One region of the Comamonas sp. 26 genome, then DNA from elsewhere that is predicted to be linked to it. Evidence: predicted binding sites of a transcription regulator. Region 1 holds the regulator's gene; each other region holds the start of a gene.
The links. The regulator FNR, encoded in region 1, switches genes on or off when oxygen is low (the NO sensors DNR and NnrR bind a similar motif). The targets are predictions, from matches to a motif close to TTGATNNNNATCAA.
Positions count from the first base shown of each region.

Region 2: the regulator FNR is predicted to act here: its motif matches at 2,171-2,184, upstream of CLU84_RS06535 (OmpW family protein).
Region 3: the regulator FNR is predicted to act here: its motif matches at 2,242-2,255, upstream of cyoA (ubiquinol oxidase subunit II).

Region 1 is NZ_PEFL01000001.1:1,537,829-1,541,976, reverse strand. Features, by position in the region: gene CLU84_RS07075 (sulfite exporter TauE/SafE family protein) at 1-116, opposite strand, end outside; gene hemN (oxygen-independent coproporphyrinogen III oxidase) at 120-1,502, opposite strand; gene CLU84_RS21800 (hypothetical protein) at 1,532-1,729, opposite strand; gene fnr (fumarate/nitrate reduction transcriptional regulator Fnr) at 1,772-2,497, shown strand; gene CLU84_RS07060 (hypothetical protein) at 2,555-2,818, opposite strand; gene CLU84_RS07055 (FixH family protein) at 3,076-3,381, opposite strand; gene ccoG (cytochrome c oxidase accessory protein CcoG) at 3,509-4,148, opposite strand, start outside.
Region 2 is NZ_PEFL01000001.1:1,423,473-1,427,620, reverse strand. Features, by position in the region: gene egtD (L-histidine N(alpha)-methyltransferase) at 21-1,076, opposite strand; gene CLU84_RS06535 (OmpW family protein) at 1,479-2,087, opposite strand; gene CLU84_RS06525 (DUF808 domain-containing protein) at 2,296-3,309, opposite strand; gene CLU84_RS06520 (hypothetical protein) at 3,455-3,664, shown strand; gene CLU84_RS06515 (VWA domain-containing protein) at 3,705-4,148, opposite strand, start outside.
Region 3 is NZ_PEFL01000001.1:2,245,868-2,250,015, reverse strand. Features, by position in the region: gene cyoB (cytochrome o ubiquinol oxidase subunit I) at 1-1,029, opposite strand, end outside; gene cyoA (ubiquinol oxidase subunit II) at 1,091-2,146, opposite strand; gene CLU84_RS10360 (MFS transporter) at 2,485-3,825, shown strand; gene CLU84_RS10355 (tripartite tricarboxylate transporter substrate binding protein) at 3,962-4,148, opposite strand, start outside.

The DNA of each region.
Region 1 (4,148 bases):
GCACCAGAAGGGCGAGCACCCGTCACCACGCTGCAAGGTGCAGCACACATAACAAGACAATGGGGCCCACCTACGAGCCCCATGATCAAAGCAGTCCAGACCAGCGAAAACAGCATGCGCTAGATGATGCGTGAAAACCGTGCACGGGTCCTGTCAGCTTGCAAATAGCGGTCAAACAGCATGGCTACTCCGCGCACAAAAAACCAACCCAGCCCCGTGACCTTGAAACCTTCGTCAGACAACTCAATCAGCCCATTGACCTGCATCTCCTTGAGCTCAGCCAGCTCGCTTCCAAAATACTCGCGAAAGTTGATCAACCAGGCCTGCTCCATGGGCTCAAACAGTACCGCCCCCTGGCACATGATGGACATGATGACGGCGCGGCGCACCAGGTCGTCACGCGACAGCGCCAGCCCACGCTGCACAGGCAGCACACCAGCATCAATCGCGTCGTAATACTCTTCCAGCGTCTTGACGTTCTGGCTATAAGTCGCGCCTACCTTGCCGATAGCCGAGACACCCAGTGCAATCAGATCGCAGTCTGGCTGCGTGCTATAGCCCTGAAAGTTGCGATGCAAGCGGCCCTGACGTTTTGCAATAGCCAGTGAATCGGTGGGCAGCGCAAAGTGATCCATGCCCACATAAACATAGCCGCCGCCCATAAAAGCATCAATCGCGCCCGAGAGCATGTTCAGCTTATCCTGCCCCATGGGCAGGTCCGCCGATTCGATGCGGCGCTGCGGCTTGAAGCGCTCTGGCAGGTGGGCGTAGGCATATAGCGCAATGCGATCAGGCCTCAGCTCATTGACCTGAGCCAGCGTGCGCGCAAACGACTCCGGCGTCTGTTTAGGCAGGCCGTAGATCAGGTCTACATTGATGGAGACAAAGCCCAGCCGACGTGCTTCGGCCACCAAGGCAAAGACCTGCTCGGCAGGCTGCTCTCGGTGCACGGCTTTTTGTACGGCAGAGTCAAAGTCCTGCACGCCAAAGCTCATGCGGTTAAAGCCCATATCCTTGAGCACTTTCAGGCGCTCATTGCTGACGGTTCGTGGGTCGACCTCAATCGAGTACTCGCCCACCGCATCGAGCTTGAAATGCTCACGCATCAGCGCCATCAGTTGCTGCAACTCGGCATCGCTGAAGAACGTGGGCGTGCCGCCGCCCAGATGCAGCTGACTCACAACCTGACCCTTGCCGCAATGCGCCGTGTGCATGGTCAGTTCACGCGCCAGGTAGTCCAAGTATTCGGCGGCCTTTTCGTGGTGCTTGGTGACGATTTTGTTGCAGGCGCAGTAATAGCAAAGCGACTCACAAAATGGCACATGCACATAGACAGACAAAGGCAAGGCGCGCGCACCTGTGTGCGCTTTGCGTTGCTCCAGCGCCAGGATGTAGTCTTCTGCGCCGAAAGCCTCAACAAATCGGTCGGCTGTTGGGAACGATGTGTAGCGAGGCCCAGGAATATCAAAGCGGCTCAGCAACTCGGGCGTGACAGCGGTCATAACTACTCGTCAGTGTGCGCCCGCACCTCTCAAAAGTATTTATTAACAAAGGCATCTAGCCCTGAAAACATCACTATAAAGAAGCAGAGGCGCATATTTTTGAATGAATATGAGCAATGTGCCTCAAGCCATTCACCCTGTCCTTGATGAAAATCAAGAGACAGCAAGGCAAGTGCTGCGACAATTTGATCCATCTCATTACCAAACACGAGGTCAATGACCGGCACGACTCTCTTATTGAAGTCTGTCTGTGCCGTTGCTAAAAGCCCATGAATCTTCAGACCATCAAAGCATCCTGCTCCAACTGCAATCTGCGTGAACTGTGCATGCCCATGGGCCTGGACGATGAACAAATGGAGCGCATTGACGAAATTGTGGCCACACGCCGCAAGATCAAGCGTGGCGGGCTGCTGTTTCGCAACGGTGAAGACTTCACCTCGCTGTACGCGATTCGCACAGGCTTCTTCAAGACCAGCGTCGCCACCGAAGACGGTCGCGATCAGGTTACGGGCTTTCAGATGGCGGGCGAAATCATTGGACTGGATGGCATCGTCAACGACCACCACACCTGCGATGCTGTGGCGCTGGAAGATGCCGAAGTCTGCGTCATGCCGTTTGACAAGCTTGAGCAGCTCTCGCGCGAAGTCACGGCCCTGCAAAACCACGTGCATAAGGTCATGAGCCGTGAAATCGTGCGCGAGCATGGCGTGATGCTGCTACTGGGCAGCATGCGCGCTGAAGAGCGTCTGGCCGCTTTTGTGCTGAACCTGGTGCAGCGCCTGGCGGCCCGTGGTTTTTCCAAGTCAGAGCTGGTGCTGCGTATGACGCGCGAAGAAATTGGCAGCTACCTGGGCCTCAAGCTTGAGACCGTGAGCCGCACTTTCTCCAAGTTTGCCGAAGAAGGCATTGTGGAAGTCAAGCAGCGCCACCTGCGCATTCTGGATACCGAGGCGCTCAAGCGCATCGTCAATAGCCAGCAATGCAGAGCTGATTGAGCATTAACTCCAGAAACAAGGCCCGCATCAGCGGGCTTTTTGTTTTTGCAGCGCGCCTTAATCAGGCTGCGGAGAAGAGACAATACCGCCGTTCAAATCACTGGCTGAGCGCCCCAGCGCGACCGTCATCAGGGCGCCGATGATAGAAACCGCCCAGAAGGCAAAAAAGGCCACGGTATAGATGGCGCTGCGCGACCATTCCATTGGTGAGCCTAGCCAGTGCACATCCAGCGGGTCCACAAAGGCAAATACCACCAGCTCCATGATTGCTGCCGCCAGAAAGGCAGGCCAGACAATCCATATCCAGCGTCGAGCTTCCATCGCGAATCTCCTTGGATCGTGGGTTTGATCGTATTTTGCACAAGTGTTGTGACTTCAAACACCACCTCACGGGCATGCACCAAGGCGGAAAACCCTGAATCACTATGATTTCAAGAGCATCTAGCGCCTTCTGCTAATTGATATCAAGATCTTTCATATCTATAAGCCAAGTAGATCAAGCGCTAAACGCTCCTATTTTCAAGGCAGCAACAACAAAGGCCGCAAAGCGGCCTTGAGATGGAAGTCTTGCGACGACTTCAGCGGTCGGTCGGGTGATCCTTGGCAGGCGTTGCCGCATGGTTGCGACCGGTGACGGCCGGGGCCAGACTTTTCTCGTTCTCGGACAGGCGCTGGTTGATCTCCAGACCATGGCGGTAGTAGTCAGGGTCGATCACGGGATCAGGCCTGCTCATTGCAATATAAGCCGTCACCACACCCGCAATCACCACCACTAAGGGGCCGGAAATCACGAGCCAGACATGGGCAAATTTCCACCAGGGTTTGCCATCCTCGGGGTGAATAATCTTGACCGCTTTCGTGGCCTTGGCTTGTGCTGCCGACATGATGAAACCTCTTATTCAGTGATTCTGCAGTGCACGCCAGATCATGGCTGGCACGCACTGCAAATTGTTGCCGATTGGCGATGTCCTTGCGTGATCTCAGAGATGCATTTCTGAGATCACGCACGCTTTAGCGTGGCACCAGGAAGACGGTCTTTTCAGAGACCTTTCCAGACCCAGCCTTCACCGCATCCAGATTGAAGTAAACCGGGTGCGAGCCAGGCGCTGCCGAGCCATACGGAATCTGCAGACGCACCGCAATACCGCGTGTTTCGGCCGGGCCGACAACGACTTCCTGCTCAGACGCCACTTCCAGATGATCCAGCCCGGTTGCGCTGATGCGGTAGCGCTGCTCGGACTCGGTGGCGTTCATGATCTGCAGGCGATAGACGTTCTCCAGCTTGCCGCCGGCCACAATGCGCGACAGCGCCGCACGGTCACGAATCACGTCGACCTTCAGCGGCTCTCGCATGACCAGACTGGCAATCATGGCCGTGCTGAGCACTACCAGCACCGCTGTGTAAATAAGTACACGCGGGCGGAAGATGCGGCGAATCACCTGGGCATGTTTCCACGCACGGGTAATGGCGTTTTGCGTGGTCAGGCGAATCAGCCCGCGCGGGTACTCCATCTTGTCCATGACGGAGTTACAGGCATCAATGCACAAACCGCAGCCAATGCACTCGTACTGCAAGCCTTTGCGGATGTCGATCCCCACAGGGCAGACCTGCACGCACATATTGCAGTCAATGCAGTCGCCCAGACCCAGG
Region 2 (4,148 bases), 110 kb from region 1:
GCAGTCCTTTATCCACAGCTTCAAGCATGGGCATGAATGACGGCAAACCACTGCCGCTCATCGGTCCAGACATGGGTTGTGCCAAAACCCGCAGCCCTCAGCATGGAGAGAAAATCAGACAAGGGGTACTTGTAGCTGTTTTCCGTATGAATGGTCTCGCCCTGCGCAAAGTAGCGCACGCCCTGTGGCCAGCTCACCATGACGGCCTGGCGCGCACGCAAATGCATTTCTATGCGTGAATGCACAGGATCAAAACAGGCTTCATGCTCCCAGTCCTGGGGCTTGAAGTCGCTGCCCAGCAAACGATTCACATGGCTGAGCACATTGAGATTGAATTCGGCTGTAACGCCCTGCTCGTCATCGTAAGCAGCTATCAAAACAGGTAGCGACTTGGGCAGATCAATACCGATCAGCAGCCCTCCATCGCCATTCAGCAGCGAATGCATATGTTTGAGCATATGCAATGCCTGCTGCGTATCGAAATTGCCAATGGAAGAGCCCGGATAAAACAGTTCGCGCCGGGCCTGCGGCACGTCTGGCGGCAAATGCCAGTCGGCGGTGAAGTCTGCGGCAACGGCCCGCGCCGCCATTTGCGGAAAATCCTGGCCCAACCGTGCAACGGCCTGCTGCAGAAACTCCACCGCAATATCCACACCCACAAATTGCTGAGGTGCCACGCTGCGGCACAGACGTCGCACCTTCTCGCAATTGCCAGCACCCAACTCGATCAGCACCTGGCAACCGCTCATGGCCTCGGCCATGCCGACTTCGTGCTGCGCCATGATCGCCGCCTCGGTGCGCGTGGGGTAATACTCGCGCAGCTGCGTAATCTGTTCAAACAAAGCGCAGCCGCGCGCATCATACAGAAACTTGGGAGAGATCTGTGCCTGCTGCTGCATCAGGCCTTGCGCAAGCTCATGTCGCAACGCCGCTTGAGCGTCCTGCGGATGCTGCGTGACTGCCAGACCTCCTTGACGCTGCGGCGGAGCCTGAAAAGACGCCAGGGGCAAGGGAATGCGCCCGGCACGAGAGAGAAACTCGATAGATGCTGCCTGTCTGTCTGGTACCGCGCGCATGCTGATCCTCCTGAAATGCTGATCGCACGAGACCGCTCCCGCACCATCACTGCCAAGTCTGGTCGCCAGCCCGGCAGAGCGCGGTCAGAGTCGCGCGGGAGCCGGGTAGTCATCAGCCTAGCGCCGCCAGCAAGCGACCAAAGTAGGACTGAAGCCAGCACTCTTTGTACCGCATCACCATGCAACGGTGCTGACAGAAGCAATACTTGTCAACCAATGCATCAAAGTCAAAAAAATCGGTACCCCGCCTGCGCGGAATACCGATCTAAACATACACCCTAGCCTATGAAGCCAGCCGGTCATGCAGACCTGCCAGCTTCAGTGCACCACAGAGCTTGCGGTGCGTGAGCCTTATCTCTAGCAGAAGGTCCAGAGACAAGATCACTCTTTACTGTGGCGCTATCAGAAGCGATAGCCCACACCCACGCCGACCAGCCATGGGTCAACCTTGAACTTGGCATTTTCCAGGCCTGCGCCTGTGACCTTGGTGCCCAGATACACCTTCTTGATGTCGAAGTTCAGCGACCAGTTCTTGTCCAGCGCATAGTCAAAACCGACCTGCAGCGCGCCGCCAAAGCTGTTCTTCTTCACGGTCACTGCGCCATCGGCAATGTTCACACTCGAGAAGCGTGTGTAGTTCACACCGGCACCCACATAAGGCTTGAATGCGCCAAAGTTGGTGAAGTGGTACTGCGCCAGCAAGGTCGGGGGCAGATGCTTGAGCGAGCCGATCTTGCCGCCGTTCAGGCGCACATCATGCTTTTGCGGATAGGTCAGCACCAACTCGGCCGCGATATTAGGTGTGAAGTAGTAGGACACGTCCACTTCAGGCATCCACTTGTTATTGATGCTCACACCCGCATCACCAGCGGTGCCGCCGTTATCGCTATTCAGATGCACAGCGCGCACGCGCACTTGCCAGGGGCTGCTGCCATCAAAGGATTGAGCAAAAGCGGTACCAGCAGTCAGTGCGCTGGCAGCGGCGGCAATCGCGATCAGAGTCTTTTTCATGGGCTTTTTCCTTGAGTAAATCGGTGGGAGTACTTGTTTGCATCCCTTGGCATTGATTGAAACAAAGCCGCCTTCTTCCGGGTTTGTCCCATGTCAACCTGCACACCGACTCCGCCAAAGAAAAAGCGGGCGTTGCCCAATGGCCACGCCCGCTTTGATGTCTGATTCAGCGCAAACCATTGCTGCATCAGCGGTGCTAGCTATTAAATTAATGAGCCGCCTTTGCAGGTCGCAGCTTATGCCACAGCTCAACGCACAGCACTACCGCACCGCCGATGACAGCTCCCACCAGCACATGCACCAGCACCGGCCCCAGCGCCGCAGCCATACCGCCCAAGGGAATCACAACCGCCTGGACCCAATGCTCAATCGGCGCAATGCCGTGCACCAGCAAGCTGCCGCCCACCATAAACATGGCGGCCGTGCCCACAATCGACAGCCAGCGCATCAGCCATGGCGTGAAGGCAATCATGCCGCGGCCCAGTGCCTTGGCGGCGCTGCTGCTCTTGGCCATCAGCCAGCCGCCCACGTCATCCATACGCACAATGCCGGCCACCAGGCCATAGACAAACACCGTAATGGCCAGAGCCACAACCACCAGCACAGCGCCCTGCTCCCAGATGGGTTTGGTGGAGACCGTGCCCAGCGCAATCGCCATGATTTCGGCCGACAAAATAAAGTCGGTACGCACCGCGCCGCTGACCTTTTGCTTTTCGTACTCCATCGGATCCATATGCTGCTCACGCGCCGCACGTACCGATGACGGAGCCACACCTTTCAGAGCAGCTTCTTGCGCATCGACCACCACTTCTTTCTCGCTGTGCGTCTGCTTTTTGTGGAAAAGGTGCAGAATTTTTTCCACGCCCTCAAAGCACAGAAAAGCCCCGCCCACCATCAAAAGCGGGGTAATCAGCCAAGGCGCAAACGCACTGATCAGCAAGGCTGCTGGTACCAGAATGGCCTTGTTCCATAACGAGCCCTTGGCCACGGCCCAGACCACCGGCAGCTCTCGACTGGCCTTGACGCCCGTGACCTGCTCGGCATTCAGCGCCAGATCGTCACCCAGCACGCCGGCGGTTTTCTGCATGGCCACCTTGGTCTGCATGGCCACATCATCAAGAATCGCCGTACTTTTGCCCGCAGCGGTCTTGGTCATCAACGCTACGTCATCAAGCAAGGCTGCAATATCGTCAAGCAGCATCAAAAGGCCGGCACCCGCCATCGCACTCCCCTGTTGGTTTCAATGGCTGCCATCATGCCTTTAAACCGCGTCGGAACTGCGACAGGAATTTGCCATTCACATCGGCTAAAAATGTTCTTGGCGCTTTTTGCAACGACAATGGGCGCTCTTATTGAACGGACATCCTGTGAACCAACCTATTGCACACGCCGAGCTGATCGCCAGCTACCGAAAAGTCGCGGCTGAAGCCGCCAAGAAGGCGGAGCTGATCAAGGCCTCTGCTGGCAAAGGCCCGCGCACCATCGCCACCGTGACCGAGACGGCCAACAAAGCCGCTCGCCGACGCGATGTGCTGGCCAGCAAGCTGGCCAAGCTTGGCGTGGTTCTGGCGGACTAAGCCACCCCATCAAAACAGCCTGCAACTGCAGGCTGTTTTTTTATTTGCTGGTCTTGAAGCCCTGCGTCGCCGCCCAGGCCGCCACATCGTCACGGCGGATGGCGGCGGCCATCAGTTGCGGGAAAGCATCTGGCGTGCAGGCAAACGATGGCACGCCCAAGGCTGCCAGTTTGGCCGCCAGATCGGCGTCATAAGCCGGCGCACCCTCGTCGCTCAGCGCCAGCAGCGTGATGAACTGCACACCAGATTCGACCAGCTCATTGGCCCGGCGCAGCAGGCCTGACTCCACGCCGCCTTCATACAAGTCAGAGATCAGCACCAGAATGCTGTTGCGCGGCTCGCTGATGATGCTCTGGCAATAGCCGACCGCGCCGTTGATGTCTGTGCCGCCGCCAAGTTGCACACCAAACAGCACGTCCACCGGGTCATCCAGTTTTTCCGTCAGATCAACCACCGCCGTATCAAACACCACCAGCTTGGTCGC
Region 3 (4,148 bases), 710 kb from region 1:
GTGCAGCCACACCAGGTAGGACAGGATGGTGATACACACGGTGGCGTAAACCATCGAGGTGTAGCCAAACAGACGCTTGCGGCTGAACGTCGCCACGATTTCGGAGAACACACCGAAGCAGGGCAGGATCAGGATGTAGACCTCAGGGTGACCCCAGATCCAGATCAGGTTCACGTACAACATCGGGTTGCCACCGAAGTCGTTCGAGAAGAAGTGCGTACCCATGTAGCGGTCCAGCGACATGAGCACCAGAGCGGCGGTCAGCACGGGGAACGAAGCCACGATCAGGGCGTTGGTGCACAGGGCAGTCCATGTGAAGACGGGCATCTTCATCAGGTTCATGCCAGGAGCGCGCATCTTGATGATGGTCACGATCAGGTTGATACCTGAAAGTGTCGTACCGACACCGGCGACCTGAAGGCCCCAGATGTAGTAGTCAAGACCCGTACTTCCGCTCTGGTGCCCCAGATTGGACAGAGCCAGCCAGCCGGAGGTGGAGAACTCGCCCAGGAACAGGGAGATCATCACCAGCACGGCGCCGCCAGTGGTCATCCAGAAGCTGAAGTTGTTCAGGAACGGGAAGGACACGTCACGTGCACCGATCTGCAGAGGAACCAGATAGTTCATCAGACCGGTCACGAAGGGCATCGCCACGAAGAAGATCATGATCACGCCGTGGGCTGTGAAGATCTGGTCGTAGTGGTGGGGAGGCAGGTAGCCGAGGTTTTCACCGAAGGCCATGGACTGCTGGATACGCATCATCACCGCATCGGCAAAGCCGCGCAGGAACATGACCAGACCGAGGATCATGTACATGATGCCGATCTTCTTGTGGTCAATGGAGGTGATCCAGTCGTTCCAGAGTGGGGCCCAGAGGCGGAACTTGGTCAGGCCGCCAACCACCACGAGGCCGCCAAGCACCACGGCGATAAAGGTCATGAGCACGATGGGCTCATGCGTCATGGGAATCTGATCCCATGTGATGCGGCCCAGCAGCCAGTGTGCGGCCGGGGTTGTTGTTTCAGACATGTTGAGTCACTTTTGTCGTATTGGAGTGGCGGGGCCTAAGCTCATCCGCTCCGTAAGCTACTTATTGCTGTGCGACAGCTCCGGAGGCTGCGACTTCGTCGAGCAAAGCCACAACGCGGTCAGCGTCCTTGGATGTGCAAACGTCCAGGGGCAGGCTCACGCTGGAGGTCTTGCCGTGCGAGGCATGGCCGCCACCACCGGCAGCATCAATGGCCATGATTTCGTTCATGCACTTTTTGCCGTCTTCCACGCAGCGGTTCAGGACCTTGGTGTACAGGCCTTCATCCACGGCGGCGAAGCGTTCGACAGGGTTACGCTCGCTGGGCTTGACCAGGTCGAGGTAGGCATTGCGAGTCAGAGTCTTGCCTTCAGTCTTGGCCTTGGCCACCCACTGGTCAAACTCTTCATTGCTCACGCCATGGAACTTGAAGTTCATGCCTGCAAAGCCTGCGCCGCTGTAGTGCGAGGCCATGCCCTTGTACACGCCAGGTTTGTTGACCACGGCGTTCAGCTCTGTCTGCATGCCGGGCATGGTGTAGATCATGCCGGCCAGATCAGGCACGTAGAAAGCGCTCATGGTGTTGGACGCTGTCAGCTTGAAATGAATGGGGCGATCCACAGGAGCAGCCAGTTCATTCACCGAGGCAATACCTTGCTCGGGGTAGAAGAACAGCCACTTCCAGTCCATGGAAACGACTTGCACTTCCAGAGGCTTGACGTCAGCAGACAGGGCCTTGGTTGAGGAGACGCGGTCCAGAGGGCGGTAAGGGTCCAGCTTGTGGGTACTGATCCAGGTGATGGCACCCAGAGCAATAACGATGAGCAGAGGAACGGTCCAGATCACCAGTTCCAGCGCTGTGGAATGGTGCCATTCGGGGTCGTACGTGGCTTCTGTGTTGGACTGGCGGTATTTCCAGGCGAACAGCAGCGTCAAAAAGATGACGGGGACGATGATGAGCAGCATCAGCAAGGTGGCCGTAATGACCAGATCGCCCTGTTGCTTGGCAATATCGCCAGCTGGGTTGAGCACGACAAGTTTGCTGCAACCGGCGAGGGTCGCAGTCAAAGCAGCCGCTGCGAGCCACGCGGGCCCACGGATTTCCTTGATTTTTAACATTGCTTTAGGCGTGACAAAGTCGCGCTTAGGTGTAAACGCGGATTACTGGATCTCCGCAAATGTAATACCTGAGTGTCATTTGTCTATTGGACATTTTGTCTCAGGTCAATGTAGTGGTTTTAAAAATACGCTATGTGACAATGAGTTAGCAGGCATTTGACGGGCCTGAAAAGATGGCCAAACAGGGCTTGTAATTGTCAAATCAGCCCTCAAAGCTCATCTGCTTGTCGGTTGGCTGACAGTACTGAGGGCAAAAACTCTATTGCAGCTGCACATTCTTGGGCGTAGAACGGAAAGCGTCCCCGGGACTGAACAGCAAGACAAGGAGTAGACCCTTTATGACAAGCTTGAACCCGTCCATTGGTCTTACTCAGCAAGACTATGAGAACTCGGAAACCCTGGCCTACGCGGATACTGATGAAGATGTGACCCCCGGTGAAATCGCGGTGGGCGTCATCATTGGGCGCTCTTCCGAGTATTTTGATTTCTTTGTGTTTGGCATTGCCTGCGTGCTGGTGTTCCCCACGCTGCTATTCCCCTACCTGTCCAAGCTCGATGGCACGCTGGCCGCGTTTGCCATCTTCTCGCTGGCCTTCATTGCCCGCCCCATCGGTACGGCGCTATCCATGGCCGTGCAGCGCCGCTGGGGCCGTGCCACCAAGCTGACACTGGCGCTGTTGCTGCTGGGTGTGTGCACAGTGAGCATGACGTTTTTGCCCAGCTATGCCGATGCGGGCATGAAGGCAGTCTGGGCGTTGGTCGTGCTGCGTATCGGCCAGGGTTTGGCGATGGGCGGCTCCTGGGATGGTCTGCCTTCGCTGCTGGCCATGTCGGCTCCGCAGGACAAGCGCGGTTGGTATTCAATGATTGGGCAGTTGGGGGCACCTCTGGGCTTTGTCCTTGCTGCTGCACTGTTTGCCTTTCTGTACTCAAGCCTGACGGCTGATGAGTTTCTGAGCTATGGCTGGCGCTACCCCTTCTGCGTGGCTTTTGCTGTGAATGTTGTAGCGCTCTTCGCCCGTCTGCGCTTGGTTGTAGGCCAATCCTATACACAGCTGCTGCAAGAGCGCGAGCTGGAACCCGTCAGCGTGACACGCCTTCTCAGCAATGAAGGCCGCAATGTAATGATTGGCGCTTTTGCCGCGCTGGCCAGCTTTGCACTGTTCCATCTGGTGACGGTGTTTCCGCTGTCCTGGATCTCGATGTACTCCGATCAGTCGGTCATCTCGGTGCTGGTGGTGCAGATTATTGGCGCGCTGCTGGCGGGTGTGGCCATCATGGTGTCGGGCTGGCTGGCAGACAGGGTAGGGCGCCGCAACACGCTGGGTGCCATGGCCTGCCTGATTGGTATCTTCAGCTTTCTGGCTCCCTGGCTGCTGGGTAGCGGCACTACGGGCAACAATGTGTTCATCATTGTGGGCTTTGTTTTGCTGGGTCTGTCCTATGGTCAGGCATCGGGCACGGTGACTTCCAACTTCTCCTCGCGCTACCGTTACACCGGCGCTGCACTGACCACGGATATGGCTTGGCTGATTGGCGCGGCCTTTGCACCACTGGTGGCGCTGGGTGTGTCGGCCAAGTTTGGTCTGGTGGCACTAGGTATCTACTTGCTGTCGGGCGCGCTGTGCACCTTGGTGGCTCTGGGTATCAACCGCGCGCTGGAGACTCGTGATCAGTAAGTCATAGCGCTAAGCGCTTAATGCAAAACGCCTGGCTGGTTCCGGGCGTTTTGTTTGGGATAAATGACTCAATGTTCAGGCAAGAAAAAGCCGCCTTCAAGAGGCGGCTTTTTTACAGGTGAGATGGCTGTTGAAATTAATCCAGAGCCAGGCCCGCCTTCTTGATAACTTCGCCAAAGCGCTTGCTTTCAGCGGCCATGAAGGCCTTGAATTCAGCGGGCGTGGGGTTGAAGGATTCGTAGCCGAAGGCGGTGAACTTGTCCTTGACGTCTTGACCGGTCAGAGCCAGACGGGTATCGGCTTGAATCTTCTCGATCACGGCA